DNA from 4 places in the Marinomonas maritima genome. Region 4 is predicted to be linked to each of the others. Evidence: predicted binding sites of a transcription regulator. Region 4 holds the regulator's gene; each other region holds the start of a gene.
The links. The regulator sigma-54, encoded in region 4, starts transcription at its own class of promoters, with help from an activator protein. The targets are predictions, from matches to a motif close to TGGCACNNNNNTTGCTNT.
Positions count from the first base shown of each region.

Region 1 (7,904 bases), on a different contig from region 4:
AGCTATCTATCCAAATAACAGAGGCCATTCGCCCCGTTTTACCATCACGTCTGTACGAATAAAAATTCGCCTTGTCTGAAAAAGTACAATGATCACCACCATAAACTTGGGTAACGCCAGCGGCATGCAAGCGCTGTCTCGCTAACAAATAAAGGTCGCCCAACCATTTATCCGACGCTTGCGTCGCTTTAAAAGCCTCTTCCGCCTCAGGATACAATGTCATAAAGGCCTGTCTCACTTCGCCACCAACCTCAAAGGCTGTCGCTCCAATCGCAGGCCCCAACCACGCCATGACACTACTTTTATTATCAAATTGCGCCAGTGTCGACTCTAAAACACCAGCGCATAGGCCACGCCAACCAGCATGAGCAACCGCTACCTGTGTGCCCGATTGATTACAAAAAAACACGGGGAGGCAATCCGCTGTTAATACTGCACAAACTTGATTTAAAGCATCAGAAAAAGCCGCATCGGCGCTTTTAGGTAAAAAGTCGCAAGGCAATTTCACAACGTCTGTGCCATGCACTTGATTTAGCCAAACAACCGAATCAGGCATGTTGATAAAGGACGCAAACAAATGTCGATTTTGAATGACTGCTTCAGGATTGTCCTGTACGTGAACGCCTAGGTTCAGTCCATCAAACGGTGTACAACTGACCCCGCCAATACGAGTAGAAACATAAGCACAAACAGAAGAGGGAGCGGGCCAATTAGGCTGAATAAAAGAAGATTTATGAGAAGACATCAGTCTCTCCAAACAAAACCAGTAGTAAGTAATAAAGGCAGCCGAAGCTGCCTTATTTTTAGAAATATTCTGAGTCGCTGCTATCAGATTCTAGCGTATCGGCTTTAAGCGCTTCCAATAATCGCTTCATATCATCAGGCAAATCGACTTCCCACTCCATCCATTCACCAGTAACGGGATGAGAGAGCTCCAACCTTTTAGCATGCAATGCCTGTCGACGAAAACTACGCAATTGTCTCTGCAATTCCGGCGTACAAGCTTTTGGCATCTTCAGACGACCACCATACTGAGGGTCTCCAATCAATGGATACTGAATAAACGCCATGTGAACACGAATCTGATGGGTACGTCCTGTTTCGAGCTTCAAGCGAATATGCGTATGATTCTTAAAGCGCTCAACAAGTCTATAATGCGTGACAGCATCTTTACCATGTAAAGGCTCCACCGCTTGTTTCTGACGATTATGAGGATGGCGGCCAATGGGCTCATTCACCGCGCCCCCACCCGTCATGACACCGATGGATATAGCCTCATATTCACGTCCCATACTGCGCTCTTGTAGCTGGGAAACTAAATCAGTCTGCGCTACTAACGTTTTCGCAACAACCATTAAACCGGTAGTCTCTTTATCAAGCCGATGTACGATGCCTGCACGCGGTATATGTGCAGTTTCAGGAGCATGGTGAAGAATCGCGTTCATTAAAGTGCCGTCACGATTACCAACAGCCGGATGCACAACCAAACCCGCGGGCTTGTTCACAATCATAATTGAACTGTCTTCATAAACGATATCGAGCGCCATTTCCTGCGCTTCATGGTCCTCTTGAGCCTCGATAACAATATCAAGTGTAACCATCTCACCACCAAACAACTTTTCTTTTGGTTTAATGATTTGACCATCTACTTTCAAGGCACCTTCTTTAATCCAGCTTTGGATACGTGAACGTGAATAGTCGTTAAACAATTCCGTCGCGATCTGATCAAACCGATTACCACCCAAATCGAAAGGAACTTGGGCTTCTTTTACTATGCGCTCTGCCATACAATGTACTTAAGTCTGTTGTTTTCAGTTCATTGATTTTATCATTGAGTCTGAAAGTGAAAAAAACGTGTAGCGCCTTGCACTTCATCATCTTTCGCAATATAACGCTACAAAATGCCGATTTAGGCTAATCTACTACCATATCAAGGTTTTGATTATACATGGGATTTCATCACTCGTTGCTCCGATTCTCTGGAATAGTTAGTTTTTCTTTATTCATTGTTGCTTGCTCCAGCAAACAAGTACAAGAACCAGACCTGCCTGAACGTACTTATTACGATAAAGCTCAGCAAGCACTGGAAGAAAACCTTCCTTCCACCGCCATAAAACACCTAAAAGATTTAGACTCTCGCTACCCATTTGGTGAGTTCAGTGCTCGTGCAGAACTGGATTTAATTTATGCCCAAATTGAAGCCAGTGACTTCATAGCCGCCCACGCGACCGCCGATAGGTTCATCAAAAATCACCCGGAACATGACTCCGTCGATTACGCCTATTACATGCGTGCACTTTCTACTTACAAAGGTGCCGAGAGCTTAATGTCTCGCTATCTAAACTTAGACCCAAGCGAAAGAGACTCAAAAGAACTGGCAAAGGCATTTAATGAACTTGCAGACTTTACCTCTCGCTACCCGAACAGCACCTTTGCTCCTGATGCAAAAGCACGGATGTATTATTTACGTGAAATGGTGTCACGCCATGAATTGCAAGTGGCTCACTATTATCTAAAAAGAAAAGCACCTCTTTCTGCTTTACGTCGCAGCCAAGAAGTCATTCAGCATTACCCAAGCACTCGGTCTGTCGAAGAAGCTCTGGCGATTTCAGTCCAATCTTATAATGATCTAGAACAGACAGATCTAGCGCAAATAAATCTTGCCGTGTTGAAGCAAAGCTTCCCCAATTCTTCGCATATTGACAGTGAAGGTAACTTCATTGCCCTTGAACTTCCAAACGACGCTGACCCAAGCTTTTTATATTGGGTTACCTTTGGGCTAATCGATTAATATCCAGTAACCACGAACCGCTTAGCGAGCAGGGAAGAGGATTTCCTCTTGACCTGCTTCCCAAGCTGTATTTTTAACCATCACAACAGATTTAAACCTTTCAGAATTCAAAAACTTAGCCAACCACACTTTTACGTTGTGATATTCAGATAATTCAAACCATGCTTGATCAACAGCAGCAAATTGTCGCACAAATGGGAACACCGCAATATCTGCCACACTAACACTCTCACCAAATATAAATGCACTTTCCTTTAAACGTTTATCTAAACGCTGTAAAAAGACCTCTCCTTTACGACGGTAATAACCTTCACTAAATTCAGGGTATCGATCTGCGTATTTATAACGATCCAACCAATACTTAAAGAAGCGATCATTATATTTTATCCATGCTTTCACTTTATTTTGTTTAATAATTTGAAAGGGCCATAGAGTATCCAAAGAAATGTAACTATCTGCCTTCGAAAGCGCCCAAAAAATAATATCCAAGCTTTCTGGGTATCTAGCGCCATCGACATCTATAAGCTGAGGCACACTTGACCGACCGCCTAAGGATAATAAGGCAACAGGCTTTGACTTTAAGACAACCTCCCTTAAATACACAGGCACACCGAGAAGAGCAATAACGTATCTAGCTCTTATGGCATAAGGGCAACGCCTAAACGAATACAGCACTGGCAACACAATAACCTCCGACATTTAGCGTACATATTACAAATTATAAGCATAAAAAAGCCATGCTGTATAAAGCATGGCTTTTTGAAAATAATCAAAGGTTTAACTATACAATAGTTACATTCTCAGCCTGAGGACCTTTTTGCCCATCAGTGACTTCAAAAGTCACTTTTTGACCTTCTTGTAGAGTACGACGACCATCACCGTTTATAGAACGGAAATGAACAAAAACATCCGCCCCACCTTCACGTTCAATAAATCCAAACCCTTTTTCATCATTAAACCACTTAACAATACCTGATACTAACTGACCTGACATAACAACCTCATTTTTTATGTTGCCCTTAAATAAGCAATCTTTTAACTACGCTAAAAATAATTAGACTTTCAGCAACGATCTAACCGTTAAACATAATATAGAAAATTCGAACTAAATAAATACGCTAACACTTCGATAATATGTCGTAAAAAATAAAATAGAAACCAAGTATTGTTAAAAAAAGTAATAGTTAATACGTAACAACCATAGTGCAAATTCAAAACTCAAAGCGCACCTACGGAAATCAAACCACCAAAAATCCAAAACAGTGCATTTTCCAAAAGATAAAAAAGAAAGCACCAAAAAAATGCACAACTGGAATAATTATTGCTTAATTCCAGAACGATTTCAGATTGACAGAATAAAAAGCCCATAAAGCCCCATAAAAGAGCACCGGAAAGTGAGAAAATCCATTACGGTGCAATAAAAACATTAGGAGCCATCCGTGACAGCCACAAACAGTGCAGTAGAAATGCTCGTTTCTAGTTCAAATACTCTTTTCATACTACTTGGCGCGATCATGGTATTTGCCATGCATGCCGGATTTGCTTTTTTAGAAGTCGGTACAGTACGTCATAAAAATCAGGTCAATGCGCTCGTCAAAATCATGACAGATTTTGCAGTATCGGCACTTGTCTATTTCTTTGTCGGCTATCAAATTGCCTATGGTGTTAACTTCTTCGAAAGTGCAGCCACCCTGTCTCAGGAGAATGGCTACGCACTTGTAAAGTTCTTCTTTTTGATGACATTTGCCGCCGCAATACCAGCGATTATCTCAGGCGGTGTTGCTGAACGAGCAAAATTTTACCCTATGTTAATATCCGCCGCCGCTATTGTAGGTATCGCCTATCCATTTTTTGAAGGTATCGTATGGAATGGAAATTATGGAGTTCAAGGCTGGTTAGAAGAACAATATGGTGCTCCTTTTCATGACTTTGCAGGATCAGTTGTCGTTCACGCTTTTGGAGGCTGGGTTGCTCTTGCTGCTATTATTTTGCTCGGCACTCGTAATGGCCGTTTTAGGCATGGTAAATTAGTCGCCTTTGCACCATCAAACATTCCTTTTCTTGCATTAGGGGCTTGGATCCTTTGTATAGGCTGGTTTGGCTTTAACGTCATGTCAGCACAAACGCTAGATGGCATTAGCGGCTTGGTCGCCGTGAACTCTCTAATGGCCATGGTTGGAGGCATTATTGCTGCCATGATATTTGGCAAAAATGATCCGGGGTTTATTCATAATGGCCCATTGGCCGGGCTTGTTGCAATATGCGCGGGATCAGACATTATGCACCCCATTGGCGCATTGGCGACTGGCGCATTTGCTGGCGCCATTTTCACATTTTTATTCACCCATATTCAGCAAAAATTCAAACACACTGATGATGTTCTTGGTGTCTGGCCGTTGCATGGCGTTTGTGGTGCATGGGGAGGCGTTGCAGCAGGAATTTTCGGATCAGAGGCACTTGGAGGTTTAGGCGGCGTGAGCTTTATGTCTCAGCTTATAGGGAGCCTAGGTGGTATTATAGTTGCCACATTATCTGGATTTATTGTTTACGGCATGGTTAAAGTCGTCAGTGGATTACGCTTAAGCGAAGAGGATGAATTCAATGGCGCAGACTTATCCATCCATAAAATTGGTTCTATTGGTAAAGAGTAAAATACTCTAGCTCACTACGAACTAAAAGCCTAAGTTTGTTCTAACCACTTTTCATTAGATCAAACTTAGGCTTTTCTATTTTCACCATCCACTAAAGTTAAGTAAAATACACTTTTCCAAAGAGAATTTATTAAATGCAAATTTGGCTGCTAACACACAGTGAAGAATTCAAAAAAATAACTGGAACCGGAAAGCTAGTCAAAGAAATACTGAAAAATGAATGTGACATCATTGAGTGGTCTAGAGTCATGCCGAGCAAAACTATTTTGAATTTATCACCAGAAGATACTCTACTCATCTATCTGTGTGAAAATGAAGAACTCAAATACCATCACGACAGCGGAATAACGGTAAAAAACATAATAATCATTGATGGTACCTGGCAACAAGCTCGAAAAATTTACAACCAATCCCCCTACCTGAAACGATTCAAACATTATGAGATAGCAGACATAAAGTCCGTTTACAGCAAACGTCGCAACCAAAAAGTCGCAGGGTTATGTACAGCAGAAGTCGCAATTCACTTATTAGCAAAATATCAGCATCCAGCAATGCCGACTCTACTCGATAGGTTTACTGAATTTAATCGGTAACGCTCACTCTAATTTCGCCAAGATACTCAACCCAAGCCACCATTTCATCGCCAACAACAACAGCACCTACATTTTCAGGTGTACCTGTCATGATCAAATCACCCGGTCTTAATTCAAAAACCTCTGATAATTTACAAATAACCTCTGCAATAGACCAAGTTAAATTTGAAACACGACTAATCTGCTTAATATCACCGTTAACCTTTAAACCAATTTCCGCTTTTGCAATATCAACAGTAAGACGATCATTTTTTAAACGTATTGGACTTATTGGGGCAGACTCATCAAATGATTTCCCTACCTCCCAAGGACGACTCTTCTTTTTTGCTTGCGCCTGGAGATCACGTCGTGTCATATCCAAACCGACAGCGTAGCCAAGGATTGCATCAACTGCTTGTTCCGCGGTTAAATTACGACCCGCTTTACCTATAGCAATAACAAGTTCAACCTCATATTCGAACTGTGACGAAGCCATAGGATAGGAAATATCGGTCACGTCAGAAAAACCAGCAGGAACAACACATGACGCATCTTTCGCAAAAAAGAATGGAGGGTCTCTTTCAGGATCATCGCCCATTTCTTTTGAGTGCTCAGCGTAATTTCGACCAACGCAATACACTCGCCCAACTGGGAAAATCTGATCACTTTCCACAACAGGCAAAAATACACGCTTTTGTTCCGGTATAATATGTGTCACATAAACCTCAAAATAATAGGCAGACTAAATTTAAAAGTGCCCTGCTTTTAACCAAATAAAACAATTTGACACAACATTCCAACGGTCTAATGAAAACTCAGGCTCTCGTAGCCAACCGCCAGTAGTCATTAGATTACCACCGTATTGTGCCTGCCCAGATATAATGAATAACTCAACGGAAGAACATAAGTCCAATTGCCTTAATATATCGTCACCATTTCGAATACGAATAAGCCAAACTCTCTCTACACCAAACTGATAAAGTGACAAGATTTCTGACTGTCTAGATGACCAAATACTAGGTGTTTCGACATAGACCTGATTCAAGTCTGACACTTGAAACTGGTGCAACTTCACTAATAAGAAACAGCCATCAAAACTATGGGGAGCATGACTAGTACCTGGAGGGTTCCTGAAATAACTACCAGCCTTAAAATCGCCTTTTTCATCGGAAAAAATACCATTTAATACAAGTATTTCTTCACCCAATGGATGCGGGTGAGGACGAAAAACAGAACCAGCTTCGTAGCGTACCAAACTCGTCGCATGACCTCGCTCAGCCTCTTCTCTTGCCAAAGGTTTTCTATGAACGCCAGACATAGGACTGGCAATCCAATCAATTTTGCCCGTATCCATGAATACCGTTTCAGAAAAGTCCATGTTGAGCATAATTAACTGCCAGCCACCTTAAAAAATAAGTTTAACGGCTTGATTAAATAACAATCAAGTTATTCCTTATTTTTAAAATAAAACTGCACAATAAAAAAAGGCACCAGATGTTGCCATCTGGTGCCAAAATGTTCCAACAAATCCGCCTACAAGAGAAGAAATATGGAACCTTGAATGATCTTGCTTAACGTAAGGCTCCTACCTTAATTAGACAAATAGGAGCCTTAGAGTAAATAAAATCACCTATTAAAGAAGATCTTAGAAACCGTAGTAAACACCAACAGAAGTTTGAGTATCAGTATCGTTGTTAGAAGCATTCTCATACTTACCAACTTCACCGAACACATAAACGTTAGATGCAAGGCTGTAAGTTACACCAGCAGCGTATTCGTTAAAGTCATTAGAGCCAGCAGCATCAGGATCAACATTCTGATAAGAAGCGTACACATCACCAACACCGTAACCGTAACGGGCAGCTAGACCTAATACATCTTGAGTATCTT
Region 1 covers NZ_JAMZEG020000003.1:394,955-402,858, forward strand. Annotated here, with positions in the region: gene pgeF (peptidoglycan editing factor PgeF) at 1-745, opposite strand, end outside; gene rluD (23S rRNA pseudouridine(1911/1915/1917) synthase RluD) at 804-1,787, opposite strand; gene M3I01_RS14075 (outer membrane protein assembly factor BamD) at 1,949-2,791, shown strand; gene M3I01_RS14080 (glutathione S-transferase) at 2,813-3,490, opposite strand; gene M3I01_RS14085 (cold-shock protein) at 3,573-3,785, opposite strand; gene M3I01_RS14090 (ammonium transporter) at 4,231-5,442, shown strand; gene M3I01_RS14095 (tRNA-uridine aminocarboxypropyltransferase) at 5,577-6,035, shown strand; gene M3I01_RS14100 (fumarylacetoacetate hydrolase family protein) at 6,025-6,732, opposite strand; gene M3I01_RS14105 (cupin domain-containing protein) at 6,763-7,401, opposite strand; gene M3I01_RS14110 (porin) at 7,660-7,904, opposite strand, start outside.
Region 1: M3I01_RS14090 (ammonium transporter) is a predicted target of sigma-54. The motif match lies at 4,102-4,119, and genes of this name have one in related genera.

Region 2 (7,904 bases), on a different contig from region 4:
TCCTCGTGCTCGTTCCGCCTTGAAAGAAGCGCAAAGTAATTTAGCAGAAAGCGATGCACAGTTTCGCGCGGAGGCTCAGGAAGACTTAACCAGTGTCAAAAGTAAGTTAGATCAGCTTAAAGAAGCCAGTGTTTCACTTGAAGACAAGGTTTCCAGAACACAAGTTCGATCGGCTGTGAAAGGCATTGTAAAACAAATTCAATTGAACACGGTCGGTGGGGTCATAAAGCCTGGTATGAATTTGATGGAAATTGTACCCATTGAAGACTCTTTGTTGATTGAAGCGAAAGTTCGCCCTGAAAATATTGGTTTTATTCAGCCTGGCCTTAATGCTGTGGTGAAACTTTCCGCTTATGATTTTGCTATTTTTGGTGGTTTGCATAGCACGGTGGAAAATATCAGTGCGGACACTATTCTTGATGAAGAAGGAAACAGCTTCTTTTTAGTCAGGGTTAGAACCGATAAAAACTATCTAGGGACAAAGCAGGCCCCATTGCCTGTTATTCCAGGTATGCAAGCGACGGTAGATATTATTACGGGTAAAAAGACCTTATTAGATTACTTGCTAAAACCTATCTTAAAAGCCCAGCAAAATGCGCTTCGTGAGCGATAATTACAAAAAATACTGTAGGAATGCTAACAAGTAACAAATGTTAACACTCTAGCTTTTTTTACTGGTTAGAATATCCAAATTGCACTTGATAAGACGAGATTTATTTTGAAAATTTTGTGTTGGAATACAGATAACGCCGTATGGAAGCATTGGAATCAAGTGATTAGTGCTGATGCATCATTGGTTCGTGTCGAAGTGTTAGGTGATGTGTATGAAACGCTTCAAACGGCGTCGTTAGAATTCAAATATTGCTTTATTTTTTTACAAGACAAATCGTTTTCGAAGCAGGTTGAGGATGTGGTTGCATTGCGGTCAGCCTTTCCAAATCTGAAAGTTATTGTATTTCCCAATCAGACTAGCCAAGCAGCGGCGTTAAGGCTTTTCTCTGTTGGTGTGAGTGGGCAATGTGCACCTTATATTGGTAAAGAGCAATTGGACCTGGTGTTGTCTGTCGTTGACTCTGGTGAGATTTGGGGTGGGAAAATATTTATTCAGCAGCTGATTCAGCAATCTGCAACCACGGCACAGGTTAATGAAAGTGAATTGGAAGACTTATCTGAGCGTGAGTTGAGCGTGGCTCAATGTATAGCGAAAGGATGGTCGAACAAAAAAATTGCTCTTGAAATGGACATTACCGAGCGTACGGTAAAAGCACATTTAACGTCAATTTTTAAAAAAACCAATACAAAAGACCGACTAGCTTTAGCATTGTTGGCGCAGAGTTATTACTCTGTGCTTTAATTTAGTTCTTATTGAGCTGTGCTCTGCACTGCTTTCGCTCGTTATTCCTCTTATTCTTTTTCCTTCACCGTTGTATTCACTATAGAGCTCCTCTAACGGGGCTTTTACTTTCTATTTGTCTTTAATTCTTGTGTATCGAAATGGCGCATATTTTGCAGCACCTTTAAATGTATTTTTACGTTTTTAAGAGAGTGCACTATGTCTGCGCCCCCAATAAAAGAGTTAACAGTGATGCTTGTTGATAATGAGCCCGCCAGAGCGGCTATTGTTGAGCAGGCGATGATTGATAGCGGCTATCGCGTTATTAGACGTCTTGATAATACTAAAAATCTGACCGAGGCAGTAACCGAATCTCAACCTGATATGGTCATTATTGATATCGAATCCCCTGATCGAGATGTGTTGGAAAATATGTCGCGACTCACTCAAAATAATCCTCGTCCCATCGTGATGTTTGCTGAAGAAGATGACTCTCATCATGTTGCAGCGGCTATTAGGGCGGGTGTTAGTGCGTATGTCGTAGACGGTGTCAAAAGCGGCAGCGTCAAAGCCATACTGCAAGTTGCGATAGCCAGGTTTCGTGAATTTCATGCGCTGCGTTCTGAATTGGAGTCGGTAAAAAGCCAGCTTGAAGATAGAAAATTGATAGACAAAGCGAAAGGCTTGATTATGAAGCATCAAAAATGTGATGAACCTGCTGCTTATCAAGCCCTTAGAAAGCTGGCGATGGATCGCAGCCAGCGTATGACCGACGTTGCCCGAAATATCATATCAGTAATGGAATTAATGGAGGTTCAAAGTGAACCTAAATAAGCCAATGAACATTATTCTTAATAGCGAGCCTGTCCGGGTGGGTTTTATCCCATTAATTGATTGCGCCCCTTTTGTTATTGCTCATGAAAAAGGCTTCTTCATTCAGGAAGGGGTTGAGGTTGTTCTTTCTAAAGAGGCCTCTTGGGCCAGTATTAGAGATAAAGTTGCATTCAATTTACTGGACGGTGCACACATGTTGGCGTCTATGCCAATTGCGGCCAGTTTAGGTATTGGTACGATTAAAACCGCCATGCAAACCAGTTTTACCGTTAGTCATAATGGCAATGGCATTACGATTAGCAATAATTTGTATGAACAGCTTCAGCAATACGCTAATTCACCTTCTGAGATTCGTTCCGGTGTTGCATTAAAAAGGTACATAAACAGTCGTGAGCCGCAATCCGAGCCACTGCGTTTTGCGATGGTTTACCCTTACTCTTCTCATAATTATCAATTGAGAGACTGGCTTAGTTGTGCGGGAATTGATTCAGACAAAGATGTTCAGATTATTGTTGTCCCACCGGTAAAAATGGTGGATAGCCTAAAAAAGGGTGAAATAGATGGCTATTGTGTTGGCGAGCCTTGGAACAGTCTTGCGGTAGCGCAAGGCGCCGGTCATATGCTGGTGACAGGCTATGAAATTTGGGGGAGTACGCCGGAAAAGGTATTTGGTGTGAATTCTGTCTGGGCCGAGAAAAACCCACAGATTCATCTTGCGATGATTCGAGCGTTAGAAAAAGCCTGTACTTGGGTGGATGAGCCCGAAAACAGATCCGAGCTCTTGAATATATTAAGCCATCCAGATTATCTGAATTGCACCATGGAGCAATTGATTTATGGGTTTGGTTCAATTAAGCCGAAAGGGCAGTTTGATTGGCCGATGGAAGCGTATCAGCGTTTTTCAGGTCACGAAACCAATAAGCCTTTACCCAGTTATGCTTTGTGGATTATGGCGCAGATGTATCGTTGGCAGCAATTAACTCAAGTGACTTCACTTAATAATGTGGCAGAACAAGTGTATCGACAAGACCTTTATTACCAAGCGTTAGGGCTTGAGGTTGAACGGGATGATTCGTGGCGTTTATCTACTCAAGAAGAGTCAGAGTGGTTAGGTGCGGTTGCGTGCAGGAAAATTCGTTTACACCCAGAGGGTATCTTAAAAGGATTTTCTGAATAGGGTGTCTTTTAATAGTGCGTTGCGCATGCAAATAGGGCGTTAGCGACGGTGGTTCATGTTATTCGAGCTTATAAACGCGAAGAATTTTAATAAAAACTAATAAAATCAGTATCTTATTTTTATTGGCACGCCATATGCTTTATATTTAGAAATCAGGTTAAACATATAGAACTTACTGTATGTTTTCCAAACTTACATTTTGGTGAAATAAGCAACGATGCTTGATTGTCACCCACATTACAGATAGTTCAATGTAGAACTATTTATGAATGGCAAAGGCGCCTGTGAACACATTTTTTGTGATTCACATGCGCCTTTTTTGTTTTTATTACTTTTCTAACGCGGAGCATGGCTATGACTATGAGATCTTTTAAAGCGGCTTTATCTTTGTCGACAGTCGCATCTACCACTAAAAAAGCAGGACTGTCTCTATTGGTTGGTACTGTGTTTTTTTCCGGTATGGCTCAGGCTGAGCTTGGTTACCCAGAAAAAGAAGAGCTGAAATTTGGCTTTATCAAGTTGACAGATATGGCACCGTTAGCAATTGCCTATGAAAAGGGCTACTTCGAAGAAGAAGGTTTGTACGTCACGCTAGAGGCTCAAGCTAACTGGAAAGTGTTGCTGGATAGAGTTATTGACGGGCAGCTTGATGGTGCACACATGTTGGCGGGACAGCCTCTTGGCGCAACGATTGGCTACGGCACTAAAGCGCATATTGTGACCGCGTTCAGCATGGACTTAAACGGTAACGGCATTACGGTTTCCAATGATGTTTGGGCTGAAATGAAAAAGAACATTCCACATGATGCCGATGGAAAACCTGTTCATCCGATCAGTGCGAGTGCTTTAAAACCGGTTGTTGATGGTTATAAAGCCGAAGGCAAGCCTTTCAAAATGGGGATGGTTTTCCCCGTCTCTACCCATAATTATGAGTTACGTTATTGGTTAGCCGCTGGTGGTATTCACCCTGGTTACTATGCACCAGCGAAAGGTGACACGAGTGGTCAGATCAATGCGGATGCTTTGCTTTCTGTGACGCCGCCGCCACAAATGCCAGCAACAATGGAAGCCGGAACGATCCATGGCTACTGTGTAGGCGAACCTTGGAATCAGCAAGCGGTATTTAAAGGTATTGGTGTTCCAGTGATTACCGATTACGAAATTTGGAAAAATAATCCAGAAAAAGTATTCGGTGTGAGCAGTAATTGGGCAGAAGAAAATCCAAATACACACATTCGTGTTGTAAAAGCCATGATTCGAGCAGCGAAATGGCTAGATGAAAATAACAACGCTAACCGCCCTGAAGCGGTCGAAATCTTGTCTCGTAGTGACTATGTCGGTGCTGATTACGATGTTATCGCCAACAGTATGACAGGAACTTTTGAATATGAAAAAGATGATAAGCGCGACGTGCCTGACTTCAACGTCTTCTTCCGTCATAACGCAACTTACCCTTATTACAGTGATGCGATCTGGTACTTAACGCAAATGCGTCGTTGGGGGCAGATAGCTGAGCCTAAGTCTGACGAGTGGTTTATGAAAACGGCGAAAGAGGTTTATCGTCCAGATGTTTATGCTCAAGCGGCTAAAGCATTAATTGAAGAGGGTTTGATGGTGGCGTCTGAGTTTCCTGATTTTGATAAAGAAGATGGCTTTAAAGCACCTCAAAGCGAGTTTATTGATGGTGTTACCTACGACGGCAAGCATCCTAATGATTACCTGAAAAGCTTTAAAATTGGCTTGAAAGGTGACGACCAAATTTAATTTAAGTGATATCAAGGCGGTCAATAGGCCGCCTTATTTGTCAAATTGAGTGAGAAAAGATTTATGAATATACCCAGCGTATCCATGGCGTCATTAAAAGAAAGGGTCGCAAGCGTTTCGTTAAAAAGTGTATTGCTTCCTCTCTTTGGGATTTTAGTATTTGTTTTGCTATGGCAAGTCGGTGCGAGCCGAGTTCATACTTCTTTAGGGACGTTTCCTGGACCGACTGTTGTATACGAACAGTGGAACAGTCTGGTCACTGAACATCAAAATGAGCGGATAAAAGAAGACAAGTTCTATGAGCGTCAAGAAAAGCGTATTGATGCTCGACAAGCCAAAGATCCTAGCTATGAAGGCAGATTAATAGATTACACGGGCAAGCCAACGTTTTTTGACCAAATATTCACCAGCTTATATACCGTGTTAGCCGGTTTTGGTTTAGCCAGTTTTATTGCTATTCCGCTGGGTATTTTGATCGGTTTGAATAGCTCGGTATACAGTGCGCTTAACCCAGTAATTCAAGTTTTCAAACCGGTTTCTCCGCTCGCTTGGTTGCCTTTGGTCACGATGGTGGTGAGCGCCAGCTATGTTTCAGATGATCCGATGTTTTCCAAATCCTTTTTGACTTCGATGTTCACCGTGACCTTGTGCTGTATGTGGCCAACACTTATTAATACGGCTGTGGGTGTGGCTGCTGTTGAAAAAGATTTATTGAATGTGTCAAAAGTCTTGCAGCTTGGTTGGATCACCCACGTCATTAAGATTGTTATTCCATCTGCTATCCCTCTTATGTTCACCGGTCTGCGGTTGTCACTTGGTATTGCTTGGATGGTGTTGATTGCGGCCGAAATGCTGGCGCAAAACCCGGGGCTGGGAAAGTTTGTTTGGGATGAATTTCAAAATGGTAGTTCTGACTCTTTAGGGCGAATCATGGTGGCAGTGTTGATGATTGGTTTCATCGGTTTTTTATTGGATAGAGCCATGCTAATGGTTCAGCGCTTTGTCTCTTGGGACAAAACACAAGTGCTTCGTTAAATAGAAATACATTAATTAGAAATACGTTAATTAGAAATACGTTAATTAGAAATACGTTAATTAGAAATACGTTAATTAGAAATACGTTAATTAGAAATACATTAAATAGAAATAGAGGCATTGGAGAATAGCATGGCAACACATCTAGACATTAGTAAAGTTTCTATCGAATTTCCAACCGCGAAAGGCTCGTTCAAAGCGTTAGATGGCGTCAGTCTGAAAATTGCGAAAGGTGAAATTGTTTCTCTTATCGGCCACTCGGGTTGTGGTAAATCGACGGTACTTAACATTGTCGCCGGCCTTTATGATGCGACGGAAGGTGGCGTTCTATTGGATGGGAAAGAAGTAAAAGGACCAGGGCCTGAGAGGGCGGTTGTTTTTCAAAATCATTCATTGCTGCCTTGGCTAACGTCTTACCAAAATGTTGAGTTGGCAGTAAAGCAGGTTTTTAAAAAAACCAAGTCGAAAAAAGAAATGCACGACTGGATCATGCACAACCTAGAGCTTGTACATATGACTCATGCGGCGGATAAGCGTCCTGATGAAATATCAGGCGGAATGAAGCAGCGTGTCGGTATTGCTCGCGCCTTGGCAATGGAACCAAGTGTGCTTTTGATGGATGAGCCTTTTGGAGCATTGGATGCACTGACTCGGGCTCATCTTCAAGATTCCTTGATGGACATTCAAAAAGACCTCAATAACACCGTCATTATGATTACGCACGACGTAGATGAAGCGGTATTACTATCGGATCGTATTGTGATGATGACAAACGGCCCAGAGGCAACCATAGGCGAGATTCTTCAAGTGGACTTAGAGCGTCCTCGTGATCGTTTAGCGCTTGCCAACGATCCTAAATACGTGAATTACCGCGCGCAAGTATTGACCTTTTTGTATGAAAAACAGCGCAAAGTAGAGCCTATCGTCGCGGTTAAGAATAAAAAGCCAGCTACTAATGCTTATGTCTCGAATGCTTAAGAAAATGAAGCCATCAAGTCGCGTTCGCCTCGTTATTGTTGGTGCTGGAATGGCGGGCAGTAAACTGGCGAATGATTTGCAACAAACGCTCAATACCCATTACTCAATCACCTTGATAGGTGAAGAGTCTAAAGTGGGATATAACCGCATTATGTTGTCTTCACTGTTGGCGAACGATATTTCAGATGCAGAAATGCCGCTGGTTAACACCGATAAGATGCGAGTGGGTGGTGTGCATATTATTTCTGGTGATCCGGTTATTGATATGGACCTTGGGACAAAAGAGCTACGTTTGGCCAGCGGCCAAAGTGTGACTTATGACAAGTTAGTTTTTGCCACCGGATCTCGGGCCAAGATGCTGTCGATAGAAGGTGCATCTGCGCCGAATGTTATGGGCTTTCGTACTTGGCAAGATGTAGATGTGATGACGGCGCTTAAAGGTTATCAGTCAGTGTGTGTGATTGGCGGCGGGCTTTTAGGCTTAGAAGCTGCGGTTGGTTTGGTTAAGCGTGGCCATAAAGTCACTGTATTTCATCGATCAAATTGGTTGCTGAATCGTCAGTTGGATACGGAGTCAGCTCAACTTCTACAAAATCGACTTGAAGGAATGGGTGTTCAATTTCGATTAGGTGAATCGCCTTCGTCATTTTTACAATCAGAAACTGGATTGGTTACGCATGTGGTTTGCCATGGCGGTGAACACATGAAAGTGGATTTGGTGGTAATGGCAGCGGGGATTTCACCTGAAGTTCGTTTGGCAAAAAAGGCCGGGATAGAGGTTAA
Region 2 covers NZ_JAMZEG020000001.1:1,186,629-1,194,532, forward strand. Annotated here, with positions in the region: gene M3I01_RS05635 (HlyD family type I secretion periplasmic adaptor subunit) at 1-613, shown strand, start outside; gene M3I01_RS05640 (response regulator transcription factor) at 719-1,354, shown strand; gene M3I01_RS05645 (ANTAR domain-containing response regulator) at 1,553-2,167, shown strand; gene M3I01_RS05650 (CmpA/NrtA family ABC transporter substrate-binding protein) at 2,154-3,344, shown strand; gene M3I01_RS05655 (CmpA/NrtA family ABC transporter substrate-binding protein) at 3,804-5,108, shown strand; gene M3I01_RS05660 (ABC transporter permease) at 5,172-6,143, shown strand; gene M3I01_RS05665 (ABC transporter ATP-binding protein) at 6,276-7,121, shown strand; gene M3I01_RS05670 (NAD(P)/FAD-dependent oxidoreductase) at 7,126-7,904, shown strand, end outside.
Region 2: M3I01_RS05645 (ANTAR domain-containing response regulator) is a predicted target of sigma-54. The motif match lies at 1,496-1,513, and genes of this name have one in related genera.

Region 3 (7,904 bases), on a different contig from region 4:
TCATCGCAAAAGGTGGTCCTGATGACATTAAAAACGACCCGAAAGTCATTGCTGCTTATCTTGGTGCAGAAGAAGATGATGAAGAGGTGACACTATGACATCTTTGATGGAATTTAAAGAGGTTGATGTCCATTACGGGCCAATCCAAGCGTTAAAAAAAGTTTCTTTAACGATCAATGAAGGTGAAATTGTTACCTTGATTGGAGCAAATGGTGCGGGTAAGTCGACGTTACTAATGTCTATTTTTGGACAGCCACGTATTTCTTCTGGAGAAATTATTTATCGTGGTGAGGATATTTCACAAAAATCTGCGCATTATGTTGCGTCGAATGGTCTTGCTCAATCACCTGAAGGCCGACGTATTTTTCCAAGTATGTCGGTAGAAGAAAACCTTTTGATGGGGACGATTCCGATCGGCATGGATCATGCCGAAGAAGATATGCAGCGCATGTTTGGATTGTTTCCTCGCCTATTGGAGCGTCGTAATCAGCGAGCTTCAACTATGTCTGGTGGTGAGCAGCAAATGCTGGCGATTGCTCGAGCATTGATGAGCCGTCCGAAGTTGTTATTATTGGATGAACCGAGCCTAGGTTTAGCCCCCATTATTGTTAAGCAAATCTTTCAAATTTTGAGAGATGTAGCTAGCACGGGTATGACAATTTTCCTTGTAGAACAAAACGCCAATCATGCATTGAAACTGGCTAATCGTGGCTATGTGATGGTCAATGGTGAGATTCGTATGACGGGCTCAGGTCAGGAATTATTGGTTAACCCAGAAGTGCGTGAAGCTTATTTGGGCGGGCACTAAGCTAGAAATTCTCTTCTATAGAGTTATCTAGTTTTACGCTTATTATCAAAGCGGTGTTTCATTTATACATTAAATGAAATGCCGCTTTTTTATTTATGTGGATAAAAAGATCGTTTTTACACAAGAAGTTCAATAGAGGCGTCGGCAGAAGTGAAAAATGTGTTACGTGCTATGCTCTAAAGAGTTTGTTCGTCAAAATGTCTTTAACTTGCGAAGGTTGGGAAGCTTCTCCAAGTGACGCATGAAAGATAGCGTCAATTTTGTCCCCAAAGTACGCATAGACCTCGTCTTCACACATCGCAGGAGCAAGTCCTGCAGGGTTTGCCGACGTAGATACAATCACGCCTTTAAAAGCGGCACATAGGCGCTGTACTGGGCTATGCTGAGAGAGTCGTATAGCGACGCTTTTGTGTTCTCCTCTTACCCAGCTGGGGGTGATTTGAGTATCGGGTACTACCCAAGAGGTCGGTGTCTCATTAAGGCTGACTAGACGCTGTATGGCATCGCTGTTTAATGTTTTTAGCCAAGGTGTTAGCTCTTCTTGAGAGCCAGCAATGAGAATCAACCCTTTTGATTCAGAGCGAGATTTCAGTGCTAAAATTCGTCGTACAGCTAGTTCATTAAAAGGATCACAGCCTAATCCCCAAACTGCTTCGGTAGGGTAAGCAATGACGCCGCCTTTTCGAATGATGTCAGCAAGCTCGGTTTCAGAAGTTATAAGGCGCATATGAATGAAGGCTCGAATGGGTGTTAGAAAGATATTAGTGCAGAAGATTGTAGCGAGATTTTTAGAAAGGGGCTAGCAGGACTTCCTTCTATCAGCAAGGTGGTCATACTGACTCAGCCAAGAGGAAGGAATACCTGCTACATAGTCTGAATAGACTTATTTCATTGCGGCAATTTTTTCTTTGATTTCATTGATCTTGCTATTTACCACTTTTTCTAGATGTTCAAGCTCTTTGACCAAGTCATCTTTTGTCACTTTAACTTCATGTTGTCTGCCAACAATGAGTTCCAGCTCTTCCATTGCTCGTAATACGATAAGAGAAGGCTCTTGTACTTGACGATAGGTTTGCTGGCCACCGTCAGCTAATACCGTTTTTGTTGAGCGACCAAATTTGAATTTTTTACTTTTAGGTAGCAAAGAACCTTTTTCACGACGGTAATAAATTTTTAAAACATCGTGGCCGCCTTCAAAGCGTAAAGTGAATTTTTCAATGTCCTGTATGCTTGTGATACCCATGGACTGGAGTGTTGGATACATAACCGTTTTCCTGTTTATTAATAGTCATTCAATAGACATTAATTAGTAGGGGATTGTGGGTATAAAAGCAAGTCAAAAATAGGAGAAAAGCTGAGATAACGCAGGCAATGTGTGAATAGCTTTGCCTGCATTGTTTTTTCTTAGCTAGAAGCGATTAATCGTCGTCTTGTTCCGCATGATCAATGTTTAATTCTTTGATTTTACGTGTCAACGTATTACGTCCCCAGCCTAATAAAAGAGACGCATCTCGACGGCGTCCACCTGTATGGGCGAGAGCGGTTTCAATCATAATACGCTCAAATTTTGGAACAGCTTGATCGAGAATGCCTTTTTGTCCTGTTGCTAGTGTGCTGTCGACCCAATTTCTAAGGGCTTCCTCCCATGATGCGAATGGCTGTTCATAAGGTGCGGCTGCGAGTAATTCTGGTGGTAAATCTTCAACTAATACTTCACGTCCTGACGCCATAACGATTAGCCAGCGACAAGTATTTTCTAGCTGACGAACGTTACCGGGCCATTCCAGTTGAGTAAGATAATTTTCGGTTTCTTTGGTCAGCAGCTTAGGTTCAACAGAAAGCTCATCTGCGGCACGACTCAAGAAGTGGCGTGCTAATTTTGGAATGTCTTCACGGCGCTCTGATAACTTAGGCAAATGAATGCGGATGACGTTTAGACGATGAAATAAATCTTCACGGAATGTTCCTTTTTGCACCAAATTTTCTAAATTTTGATGTGTGGCAGCAATGATACGAACATCGACTTTCACCGCGATATGGCCGCCTACTCGATAGAACTCGCCGTCTGCAAGAACTCGCAGTAAGCGAGTTTGTGTTTCGGCTGGCATGTCACCAATTTCATCTAAAAATAAGGTGCCACCGTTGGCTTGTTCGAAACGGCCGCGGCGCTGAGTATTCGCACCGGTGAATGCGCCTTTCTCATGGCCAAATAGTTCTGATTCAATTAAATCGTGTGGAATGGCAGCCATATTAAGGGCGATGAAAGGGTTAGCAGTGCGAGGGCTATGAGTATGTAATGCCTTTGCGACTAACTCCTTACCAGTTCCGGATTCTCCATTAATTAGCACAGTGATGTTTGAGTTAGCGAGTCGGCCAATGGCGCGAAAAACTTCCTGCATGGCAGGGGCTTCACCGATGATTTCTTTGTCTACTTCTGGCTCGACTTCTTCTTCCATAAAATCTGTGCTGGGTCGTGCATTTCTATGATGCAGTATGGCGCGTTTTACAAGGCTAACGGCTTCTTCAACATCAAACGGTTTTGGTAGATATTCAAACGCGCCTCCTTGATAAGATGCCACGGCACTTTCAAGGTCTGAATGCGCCGTCATAATGATGACAGGCAAATAGGGGTGATCTTTTTGTAGTTTTTCGAGCAGTGCTAAGCCATCCATTCCAGGCATGCGAATGTCACTGATGATGGCACTTGGCTGCTCTTTATCTAACATGTTTACTAGGTTTTCAGCAGATTCAAACAGACGGCATTGAATTCCCTCTTGCTCTAATGTCTTTTCCAATACCCAGCGAATTGAGCGGTCGTCGTCAACAATCCATACGGTTTCTTCTGGTGTCATGAGTGTTTCTCCTGGTGTTGGACTGCCATATCAATGGGAATCAATATATTAAATTCGGTTTCTTTAGGGTAACTGTTGCACTCCACTATTCCGTGGTGTTGGTGAATAACGGATTGGGCGATAGAAAGGCCTAAACCGGTTCCATCCGCTCTAGCGCTTACCATTGGATAAAATAGTGTTTTTAATATGGCTTCAGGAATGCCAGGACCATTGTCAATGATGCTGATTTTGCAAACTAAGCGGTGACGTTTTGAACCTATGGTGAATTGACGTAAAGCACGAGTCACTATATGAATGGTTTTACTATGATTGTTTTCGTCTTCCATTAGGGCTTGCATAGCGTTTCTGGTGATATTGAGTAATGCCTGTATTAATTGTGACTCATCACCAATCAAATCTGGAATACTAGGATCATAGTCTCTAATGAGCTGGATTTGATTGTCGGTTTCAACGGAAATCAACTGCCTGACTCGTTCGATTACTTTGTGTACATTTAGAGGTTTGTTTTTAGGAAGTTGTCTGGGGCCTAATAGCCTATCAACAAGATCGCGTAAACGATCAGATTCTTCAATAATGACTTGTGTGTAATCATTTAGCGCTTCATCGGTAAAGGCCCGACTAATAAGCTGCGCAGCACCACGGATTCCACCTAAAGGATTTTTGATTTCGTGGGCAAGACCTCGTACCAGCTCTTTGCTGGTTTCATGGTTCGCTATTAACTCATCTTCTTGTGAGATGCGCTTCATTCTGTCTCGTGGATACAGTTCTATAATTAGGCTTTCTGTGTCATTTGATGTGCCCATTATCGGGGTAACTGTGTAATCACAAAAAAGTTTTTTGTTATTGCTGCACTCGATTTCAGCTTCCCGCTTAGTGAATGGGTGGCCGGACTCTATAGCGGCTTGGAGGGCGTGGATGCTGTCTTCGTTTTCACGAAAAGCGGCTCCAAGGTCGTGGCCATAAATTCGACGACGACTTACTGCGAGCAGCATTTCAGCGGCCGGATTTAAGTATTCGATCTCGAGCTTGTCATTCAATTGAACAACAGCGGTGGATAAGTGGTCGATTAATAAGCTATACACAGACAGTGCCTCACTATTGACTCCTGCTTTATGAACTCTTTGCACGAAGTGTGTACTTATAAATACGCTGTTAAAAATAAATGCGTCTTTACGTCACTTCTGACCTCGTGCGAAGGCCTCTTATTGTTTCCTATAATGGTAGTTGCAAAAAGCGAACCAACATTGGGCGATTCGAAATAGCTTATATATTAAGGCTTTTGTATCAATGAAAAATCTAAATGCACAATTATAGTGCATGCTGGTGTGGCCGTGATGCTTATTTTGTGCAAAAAAAGCCCCGATCTGCGTCGAGGCTTTTTAGGTATTTTAACGACCTAATAGTTTATAGGCTGTAGTACAGCTCAAACTCAAGAGGGTGAGTTGTTGTGGCAACGCGTTGTGCTTCAGCTGTTTTTAGCTTGATGTAAGCATTGATCATGTCATCAGAGAACACGCCGCCTTGAGTCAAGAATCCGCGATCTTCGTCTAGACATTTAAGCGCTTCTTCTAGGCTGCCAGCAACCTGAGGAATAGCCAATGCTTCTTCAGCCGGTAAATCATACAAATCTTTGTCTGCTGCATCGCCTGGGTGAATCTTGTTTTTGATACCATCTATACCTGCCATCAACATTGCAGAGAATGCTAGGTATGGGTTAGCGGTTGGATCAGGGAAACGAGCTTCAATACGTTTGCCTTTAGGGCTTGCAACGTATGGGATACGGATAGAAGCAGAGCGGTTACGAGCTGAGTAAGCAAGCATTACAGGCGCTTCGAAATGTGGAACAAGACGCTTGTAAGAGTTAGTTGAAGCGTTAGTGAACGCATTCAATGCTTTAGCGTGCTTGATAATACCGCCAATGTAGTAAAGCGCCATTTCAGATAGGCCAGCGTATTGATCGCCAGCGAATTGGTTTTCACCATTTCTCCAAAATGACTGGTGAACGTGCATGCCAGAACCGTTGTCGCCAACGATTGGTTTCGGCATAAATGTCGCCGTTTTGCCATAAGCATGAGCTACGTTATGTACGCAGTACTTAAGGATTTGAACTTCATCTGCCTTTTTAACGAGTGTGTTAAATTTAACACCGATTTCGTTTTGGCCAGCAGTCGCTACTTCATGGTGATGAACTTCGATAACCAAGCCCATTGTTTCCATTGCGCCACACATTGCAGCGCGTAGGTCATGATGAGAATCAACAGGTGGTACTGGGAAATAGCCGCCTTTTACGAAAGGACGGTGGCCCATGTTGCCGCCTTGAATCTTCTTATTAGAAGACCAAGCCGCTTCTTCAGAGTTAATTTCTACTGAACAACCAGACATGTCTGTTTTCCAGCGAACATCATCAAAGATGAAGAATTCAGGCTCAGGACCGAAGAATGCAGTATCGCCAAGGCCGGTAGACTTTAGAAACTCTTCAGCGCGAATGGCAACAGAGCGTGGATCACGATCGTAGCCTTGCATAGTAGAAGGTTCAATGATGTTACAGCGAACAATAACAGTCGGCTCTTCAGTGAAAGGATCGATAATAACGGTGTCGTCCTGAGGCATCATGATCATGTCTGATTCGTTGATACCTTTCCAGCCAGTAATGGAAGAACCATCAAACATCTGACCGTTTTCAAAAAACTCTTCGTCTACCGTAATAGCTGGAATTGATACGTGTTGTTCTTTACCTTTAAAATCGGTAAAGCGAAGGTCAACCCACTTCGCGTCATGCTCAGCAATCAAGGCAAGGGTCTTGTTTGACATAGTTGTTCTCCAGTCGTAGTGAAAGCGAAATTACTTTTCGTTTTTTAAGAGTGCTTTAATATAAAGCGTCATTTATCGAGTTATTTATCAAGTATAAAGTAAGCATAACTTGTGCCAGAATTTCGTGCGGCCTTATAATGTTTTATATAACAATAAGATAGAGGCTTTTCATTTTAAATTGCAGTTGCTAATAGTCTGAATATGCTTTTAAAAAATCATGTCTGCACTATTTTGGGTCGTTATTAGGTGTATTTGATCTATATTGGTGCGAATTTAGCGTTTTCGTATCGATACGCTTTTCTTTATACTACGCGCCCTTTCTTATATTTGGTATAAATTACACCCGCCATGAAATTTATTGTTAAGTTCTTTGCAGAAATCACCATTAAAAGCAATCCAGTCAGAAAGTCTTTTATTAAACAGCTTCGACATAATATAAGGTTGGTGCTAAAAAAATATGATGCCGATGTTACTGTGTCTGGAAATTGGGATTTTATAGAGGTCTTTTCTGATAAAGATGAGCTACGAGAGGGCTTTACTGAGGCCTTGTCTAATGTCGCGGGTATTGCGCATTTTCAATTTGTTCGTGAGTTTCCCTTTATCGATCTTGATGGCATCGTTGAGCAAGCGATAGTGTCGTATGGTGAGACAATAAAAGACGCCGTATTTGCAGTGCGAGTCAAACGCGTAGGGCACCATGACTTTACTTCGGTAGATGCAGAGCGGCATATTGGCGGCTGCCTTAAAGCACGATGTGGTGCTTTGGCTGTACGTTTAAAAAATCCTGAGGTACTGGTTCCTATCGATATTCGTGATAATCGGGTGTGGATGATCGAGCAACGTGTAAAAGGCTTGGGTGGTTACCCACTTGGTTCGCAAGATCCCGTTTTATCTTTGATGTCTGGCGGCTATGATTCAACAGTCAGTTCTTTTTTAACCATGAGTCGCGGGCTAAAAACGCATTTTTGCTTTTTCAACTTAGGTGGTGATGCTCACGAGATAGGTGTGAAGCAGGTTTCTCATTTTATTTGGGAGAAATATGGTTCGGCATTAAATGTAAAATTCATCACAGTACCTTTTGAGGCGGTTGTTGGTGAGATTTTGACGAAAGTTGATAACGCTGAAATGGGCGTTATCCTAAAGCGTATGATGTTGCGTGCTGCCTCTCAACTGATGGAGCAGGTTGGTGCAAAAGCCTTAGTAACAGGCGAAAGTGTGGCTCAGGTATCGAGTCAAACCTTGATTAATCTAAAGGTAATTGATCAAGTCACGGAAGAATTAGTACTTAGGCCTTTAATTACCACGAATAAACAAGAAATCATCGACAAGGCAATCGAAATAGGCACCGCGCCGTTCGCCGCCAGTATGCCAGAGTTTTGTGGTGTGATTTCGGTTAAGCCGACCATTCGAGCCAAAATGTATCGTGTTGAACA
Region 3 covers NZ_JAMZEG020000001.1:407,151-415,054, forward strand. Annotated here, with positions in the region: gene M3I01_RS02060 (ABC transporter ATP-binding protein) at 1-98, shown strand, start outside; gene M3I01_RS02065 (ABC transporter ATP-binding protein) at 95-808, shown strand; gene M3I01_RS02070 (L-threonylcarbamoyladenylate synthase) at 978-1,535, opposite strand; gene M3I01_RS02075 (DUF3461 family protein) at 1,692-2,072, opposite strand; gene ntrC (nitrogen regulation protein NR(I)) at 2,227-3,660, opposite strand; gene glnL (nitrogen regulation protein NR(II)) at 3,657-4,742, opposite strand; gene glnA (glutamate--ammonia ligase) at 5,065-6,471, opposite strand; gene thiI (tRNA uracil 4-sulfurtransferase ThiI) at 6,820-7,904, shown strand, end outside.
Region 3: glnL (nitrogen regulation protein NR(II)) is a predicted target of sigma-54. The motif match lies at 4,884-4,901, and genes of this name have one in related genera.

Region 4 (7,904 bases):
CAATAAACGTACCCGAGACGATGATAATCACCAAAGACAAAACACCAACAGAGTAAAGCTGTTTAACCAGTAGATTAATAGATTCACCAAAACGCACCGGCACTCTAAAAATACTTTGAATTAAAAAAATGCCAGCTCGCCCAACCGCTTCAAGCCAATCAAAAAGCCATGCGCCCATGGATATTATTGCTTTCATTGCGCTGCTCCGTCTTTATTAAGCATACTGTTGGCATCTTCCGGATAATGAAAAGGTACAGGCCCATCAGGCTCGCCATTTAAAAACTGTTTAACCTGAGGGTCTTCAGACGCTCGAATCTCCGCAGCGGTTCCTTCAGCAATTACGCGACCACCAGCAAGAATACAAACATGATCCGCTATCGACAAGGACTCTTCCACATCGTGCGAAACCACGACAGAGGTAATATTAGCGGAGTCGTTCAATTCACGAATCAATGATACCAGCACCCCTTTAGAGATAGGATCTTGACCAGTGAAAGGTTCGTCATACATCACTAATTCTGGGTCAAGCGCAATAGCACGAGCTAACGCGACGCGACGCGCCATGCCACCTGATAATTCAGAAGGCATTAAGCCCGCCGCACCACGCAAACCGACACTATGAAGCTTTTGCGCAACGACTTCTCTAATAGCGTAAGCATCTAGCTTTGTGTGCTCCTCTAAAGGGAATGCAATGTTTTCATAAACAGACATGTCACTAAAAAGTGCGCCACTCTGAAAAAGCATCCCCATTTTTTTACGCGCTTTATACAAATCGGAGCGCGATAATCGATGAACATCTTGACCATCTACTAAAATACTCCCTGAATCGGGAGCAAGCTGCGCCGCGATCAACCGCAACAAGGTCGTTTTCCCTGTTCCACTAGGGCCCATTACCGCCGTCACTTTACCGCGAGGAATCGTCAAGGAGACATTTTCGTAAATGACCCTCCCTCCGCGCGTAAAATGAACATCTTGGACTTTTATATACGCATCTAGCACTGACACACCTTTCCATCCATATCAAATATTGCTAGATACTAGCATTGCCCCCCAACAAATAAAATCACTACGCCATAGAATCCAATTTGTTTGTAATATCAAGTCTTGAATTTCATTGCCAAACCTCATTAAATGGGGCTTCTTAAAATTTGTGAGTATCTTAGACGTTATGTTGCTGTTTTCCGCCGCCCTAATCGCAGGGTTAATCTTACTGGTTATCAGTTCTGATAAATTCATCGAACACTCGGCCCTAGTCGCAGAGAAAATGAATGTAAATCCAATGATCATTGGGATTACATTAGTGGCCTTTGGCACATCCGCACCAGAAATGGTGGTTTCTGCCATTGCTGCTCTTGATAACGCGCCAGAAATAGCCGTTGGTAACGTACTTGGCTCAAACATCGCCAACATTGCTCTCGTCTTTGGTATTACCTTATTATTTTCAGCGATTCCAATAGCTCCCGGGCTTTCATCTAAAGAAGTGCCTCTTGTTCTTGTTATTACACTACTCACCGGCTTTCTACTTTTTGATCAAAACCTTGGCGTATGGGATGGCATCATATTAATCGCTGCCTTTATCATTATTTTGACCATTCTGCTTCGCGGCAGTAAAGACTTACAAAGTGAATTAAAAGAAGGCCTACCAGAGGATGACGGCGCGTCCGTTGGTAAATCTCTCATCATTGCTTTAATCGGGTTGGCGATATTAATTGGCAGTTCTAAGCTGCTCGTTTGGGGAGCCGTAGGTATTGCAACCGCTCTTGGCGTTAGTGAATTAGTCATTGGCTTAACTATTGTTGCTATCGGCACCAGCCTGCCAGAGTTGGCAGCGTCCGTCAGCAGTGTTCGAAAAGGTCATCATGATATTGCAATAGGTAACATTTTAGGTTCAAACATATTCAACCTTGCCACAGTACTGCCTTTGCCTGCCCTTATCGCTCCGGGAATGATCGATGAAAGCATTATCAGTAGGGATTACCCTTGGGTTCTTGGCTTAACGGTTACCCTTGCTATTGCTATTTATTTGTTCCAGAAGACAAAAAACAACAAAATCCCTAGATGGTTAGGATTGCCGCTTATCGCTTCTTATGGCATTTACTTGCTAGTAATTAGCACAAGCGGCTCGTTGTAATGCAGATGCTTAAAAAAATTGTCCGTTTTAATAGTTTGCTTTTTATTGGGTCTGCACTAGTGCTGGTAGCCTCTTTATTCTGGTATGGAGCGACTCCGAAGCAAAACCTTGTTGAGGCGAATTCACTAAGCAGCTCTCCAGACTATTTTATCACCCAAGTTAAAGTGAAAGAATTCGATATCAATGGCGTGCTGATTGAGACACTTAATGCACAACAAACACTTCACTACATAACAAAATCTAAAACATTACTAGAGTTTCCCAGCGTCGAACGCCACTCAATATCAGGCAGCTGGAGTGCAAAAGCAGATAAGGGGGTTATTGATGACGGAAGTAATGATATTCTATTAACAAACAACGCTAGAGCAACTAAAAAATATCTTCAGTCAGAAGACATAAAGCTTACTGCAGACAGCGTACATTACTTAGATAAAGATCAATCTTTAACGAGCCAAGGAAACGCGACACTTATCTCCGTACAAGGGGAAACTTCTGCTAACACGATCACAACTTATATAAATTCAGAAGAAGTCTTTATGACGGGATCTGTACGAGGAAAATATGAAACAATTCATTAACTTCAGTATATTGTTCATCTCAACCAGTATTTGCCAATATGCGTATGCACTCCCTGATGACACAAAGCAGCCATTAGAAATTCAAGCCGACGAAGCTTCATTTGACCAAAACTCTGGTGAAGCCATCTACAAAGGCAATGTTTTCGTCAAACAAGGCTCTATTGAAATCCAAGCGCAGTACCTTAAAGTTTCAACAGACGCGAAAACTCGAAAATTTAGCAACTTAGAAGCGACAGGACAACCAGCCAAGTTTAGTCAACAAATTGACTGGAGCGGCAACATTGTCATTAGCAAAGGCAATGAAATTCATTATTCAACCATTGAGTCCAAGCTAGAAATCACTGGTAACGGCTACTTAAGCCGAATGAAAAACTCTATAACTGCCGATTACATTCTTTATATGATTAACGATGGAACATTCAGTGCAGAGAAAAAAGATTCAGGACGAGTATCCATGACATTACAACCACAAGTACCTGAGGAAAAAAAATAAATGGCCCTACTTGAAGCGAAACATTTAGCAAAAAGTTACAAAAAACGCCAAGTAGTGAAGGATGTTTCTATTGCTGTCGAATCAGGTCAAGCCGTTGGCCTACTTGGTCCAAACGGGGCTGGCAAAACCACCTGTTTTTATATGATAGTTGGCATGGTAGCAAATGACGCTGGCGGCATATTTATCGATGGCGTAGACATCACTCAGGACGCCATGCACACTCGCGCCCAAAAAGGTATTGGCTACCTTCCTCAGGAAGCCTCTATTTTTCGAAAAATGTCCGTCGAAGACAACATCACGGCTATTTTAGAAACTCGTAAAGAGCTAACAAAAAGCCAACGAAAAGACAGACTCGAAGACTTATTAGAAGAGTTTCACATTACCCACATTCGTGAAAACTTAGGAATGGCGCTATCAGGTGGAGAAAGGCGACGTGTTGAAATAGCAAGGGCTCTGGCCATGAACCCTAAGTTTATCCTACTGGATGAACCTTTCGCAGGCGTCGACCCTATTTCTGTCGGCGACATCAAACTCATCATTAAGCACCTTCAAGAAAGTGGAATCGGCGTCCTAATTACCGATCACAATGTTAGAGAGACTCTAGACATTTGTGATAAGGCTTACATTGTTGGCAATGGTTATATTATTGCTTCTGGCGATGCCAGTACCGTCATCAACAATGAACAAGTAAAAAAGGTCTATCTAGGCGACGACTTCCGTCTGTAACCCCTTATCATTGCTGTAGAAAGGGAGTAGTATGCATAACTCGTTCCAATTCATTCAAATAAAAAGAGTTGCTCTATGAAGCAGTCTTTGCAACTAAAACTCGGCCAACAGCTGACCATGACACCACAGCTACAACAAGCCATTCGCTTGTTGCAGCTTTCCACGTTGGACCTGAAGCAAGAAATTCATGAATTTCTTGAATCTAACCCTCTTCTTGAGCTTGATGACGACGAACAGGTTCAAAACGATCAACCTGCAAGTATTGAGTCAAAAAGCGCCCCTGAGGCGACCGTTGATAGCAATAATGAAGAAGCGCGTGTTGAATCAGAGTGGACAGAAAGCATTCCTGAAGAACTGTCTATTGACAGCAACTGGGATGACACATACCAAAACTCTGCGGCCGTGAGCGATCATAATAGCTATGAAGGTGAAAGCGACTTCGAAAGCCGCAACGCCCCAGCAGAAAGTATACAAGACCATCTAATCTGGCAATTAAATCTAACCCATATTTCTGACCGAGACATTGAAATTGCTTACGCTATTATCGAATGCGTTCAAACCGATGGCTATCTAAGTATTTCAACTCAAGACATTTGGGAGTCCCTTTGTGTTGAATTAGAAGATTTAGACATGGAAGAAGTCATCGCAGTACAGCATAGACTGCAACGTTTTGACCCAGTTGGCGTCTGCTCCATTGATTTGCGGGACTGCTTGCTTGTTCAACTAGAGGCATTTCAAAATCACCCTCTTTATAAAAGCACATACAATCTCATTGACCATTATCTACCATTACTAGGCAATCGAGATTTTGCACAATTAAGCCGAAAAACAAAACTAAAAGACGAAGCCCTAAAAGAAGTTGTTAATTTAATACAACAACTTAACCCGCGTCCGGGCTCAGTGATCGATGCTGATGATACAGATTATGTCATTCCTGATGTATCCGTAAAAAAACACAATGGCATATGGCAAGTTGAGCTAAATAATGATGCCCTCCCGCCTATCAAAATAAACGAAACCTATTCCGCCATGGCGAGTACGGCTGCCACGACTGCAGCAGATGTAAGCTACATTAAAACGTCTCTTCAGGAAGCCAAATGGTTTATGAAAAGCTTACAAAGTCGCAACGAAACACTCTTAAAAGTGGCCAGCTGCATTGTAAGTCGACAAATTGATTTCTTTGAATTAGGTGAAGAAGCCATGAAACCGATGGTTCTTCATGATGTTGCCGAAGAAGTTGGCATGCATGAATCAACCATTTCTAGAGTAACAACACAAAAATACATGCACACACCAAAAGGTATTTTTGAACTGAAGTACTTTTTCTCCAGTCATGTAAATACAGCGTCAGGTGGAGAATGTTCTTCTACTGCAATACGAGCTATGATTAAGAAACTTGTGGCTGATGAGCCAGCAAAAAAACCACTGAGTGATAACAAGTTAGCCACTGTTTTGGCTGACCAAGGCATACAGGTTGCTAGACGAACTGTTGCCAAATATCGAGAGGCGATGAATATCCCTCCTTCCAATGAACGAAAACGACTGATCTGAACGGAAACCATTTCATCATGTCCTTGAAATCATTATTAAAAGCTGAGCTCGTTTTGGCGAAGCAAGATATTGTTAGTAAAAAACGAGTTTTAGAAAGTATCGCCGACATTGCATCCAATCGGCTGCATTGCAATAACGAGGCCGTTTATGACGCCCTATTAGGACGAGAAAAGCTTGGAAGTACAGGCATAGGCAATGGCATAGCGATACCTCATTGCCGCCTAGAGTCTGCAAACCATACCGCCATTGTCGTGATGTCATTACAAGCTCCGATAGATTTTGACTCGATTGATAAGAGAGCCGTTGATCTTATATTCGCCTTAATCGTTCCGCCTAATGAATGCGATCAACATCTTGCAACATTGGCCCAAATCGCAGAATTAGCTCAATCGCCTGAAGCGCTCGACAAGCTACGAACCGCTCAAACCAACGAAGATCTATTTAATATTTTTGACTCATTAATATAGGAAGTAAAGCATGCAGGAAGAGTCCATCACCATCATAAATAAACTTGGCTTGCATGCTCGCGCTGCTGGCAAATTAGTGGAAACAACGTCACGCTTTTCTTGTGATATCACCATAGAAAAAGACAGTCGTAATGTAGACGGCAAAAGTATTATGGCAATGATGATGCTTGCCGCTGGAAAAGGAACGAACATTCGAATCAAAACCAATGGAGAAGATGAAAAAGAGGCAATCAAAGCCGTTGTTGAATTAATTAACAATCGTTTTGGTGAAGACGAGTAACCCGACAATGTCAATGTCAGAGAAAACCACTCTCAATCACCTTAAAACGGTCACCGAATCCCTTGAATCCGGCGCCACAATGCAAACCCGTTATTTACTTAATGGGGCATTGCCAGCGCAAGACGTTGCCAGACTATTAGAGTCCTCACCCCCCAAAGAGCGTAAATTGCTCTGGGAGCTAATCGAAGCAAAGAATGAAGGCGAGGTTCTACAATACCTCAGCGAAGATATTGGCGTTCAATTCATGAAGAATATGGATACAGAGCGACTTATCGCCGTATCCGAACATTTCGAAAGTGATGACTTAGCCGATTTATTACAACACTTACCAGAAAAAGTCGTAACAGAAGTTCTAGCTTCCATGAGCTCGCAAGACAGAATGCGAGTGGAAGCATTATTAAGCTATTCGGAAGATTCCGCCGGTGGTTTGATGAATACGGACACAATCACCATCCGTCCGAACATCACTGTCGACATTGTTTTTCGTTATTTACGCAGACATTCAAAACTACCAGACATGACAGACAGCTTACTGGTTGTCAGCCGCTCAGACCGACTGTTAGGAACACTTCCTCTTACCAAGCTTTTAGTTTCAGACATCAACGACACCGTTCGTGACATCATGGAAACTGAATTTACCGTTATTCACGCCGAAACACCTGCCAGCGAAGTCGCTCAGCTCTTTGAAAAAATGGACCTTGTGTCTGCACCTGTCATTGATGGCACGACTAAGAAACTGCTTGGTCGTATCACCATCGATGACGTGGTAGATGTTATCCGAGATGAAGCAGAACACTCCATGCTGAGCATGGCAGGCCTTGATGATGATGAAGACACCTTCTCCCCCATTATGCAGACGACAAAAAGACGCGCCGTTTGGCTTGGGATCAACCTCATCACCGCGTTTATTGCCTCATACGTCATAGGCCTCTTTCAGAACACATTAGACCAAGTCGTGGCATTAGCCATACTCATGCCGATTGTCGCCAGTATGGGGGGGATTGCCGGATCTCAGGTATTAACACTTGTCATACGCGGTATCGCACTAAATCAAATAGGCTCCGCAAACACCCGATGGCTCTTGAACAGGGAGATTATAGTTGGACTCCTTAATGGCATCCTTTGGGCGACCGTCATTGCTGCATTAACCGCGCTTTGGTTTGACAACATTAAAATTGCCTATATTATTGCGAGCGCAACCATAATTAACCTGCTATTTGCCGCTACCACTGGTACACTTCTGCCAATTATGCTGAAAAGATTCGGAATTGACCCGGCTCTTGCTGGCAGTGTTATTTTGACCACCGTGACCGATGTGGTTGGGTTTCTTTCCTTCCTCGGTCTCGCTACCATTTTTCTAATATAGGTTCCCATGACAGACTTTGATCAACTTGAAAATGACGACGAACTCCCTAAAAGCAAATCCCAAGTCAAACGCGAAATGGATGCCTTGCAGGAAGTTGGTAAAAAGCTATTAAGCCTGAGCAAAAATCAGCTTAAAAAAATTGAAATGTCTGACACATTAAAAAATGCCATTGAAGAGTCTGGACGCATAAAGCAAAATGAAGCGAAAAGAAGGCACTTACAATACATCGGCCGAGTAATGCGTACAGAAGATCACGAAACGATAGCACAACGTGTCGCTTTACTTGATACAACATCAGCAGCCTATAACAAA
Region 4 covers NZ_JAMZEG020000002.1:1,060,312-1,068,215, forward strand. Annotated here, with positions in the region: gene mlaE (lipid asymmetry maintenance ABC transporter permease subunit MlaE) at 1-196, opposite strand, end outside; gene M3I01_RS11050 (ABC transporter ATP-binding protein) at 193-999, opposite strand; gene M3I01_RS11055 (calcium/sodium antiporter) at 1,151-2,131, shown strand; gene lptC (LPS export ABC transporter periplasmic protein LptC) at 2,131-2,709, shown strand; gene lptA (lipopolysaccharide transport periplasmic protein LptA) at 2,693-3,202, shown strand; gene lptB (LPS export ABC transporter ATP-binding protein) at 3,203-3,928, shown strand; gene M3I01_RS11075 (RNA polymerase factor sigma-54) at 4,004-5,479, shown strand; gene ptsN (PTS IIA-like nitrogen regulatory protein PtsN) at 5,497-5,946, shown strand; gene M3I01_RS11085 (HPr family phosphocarrier protein) at 5,957-6,226, shown strand; gene mgtE (magnesium transporter) at 6,240-7,592, shown strand; gene yjgA (ribosome biogenesis factor YjgA) at 7,599-7,904, shown strand, end outside.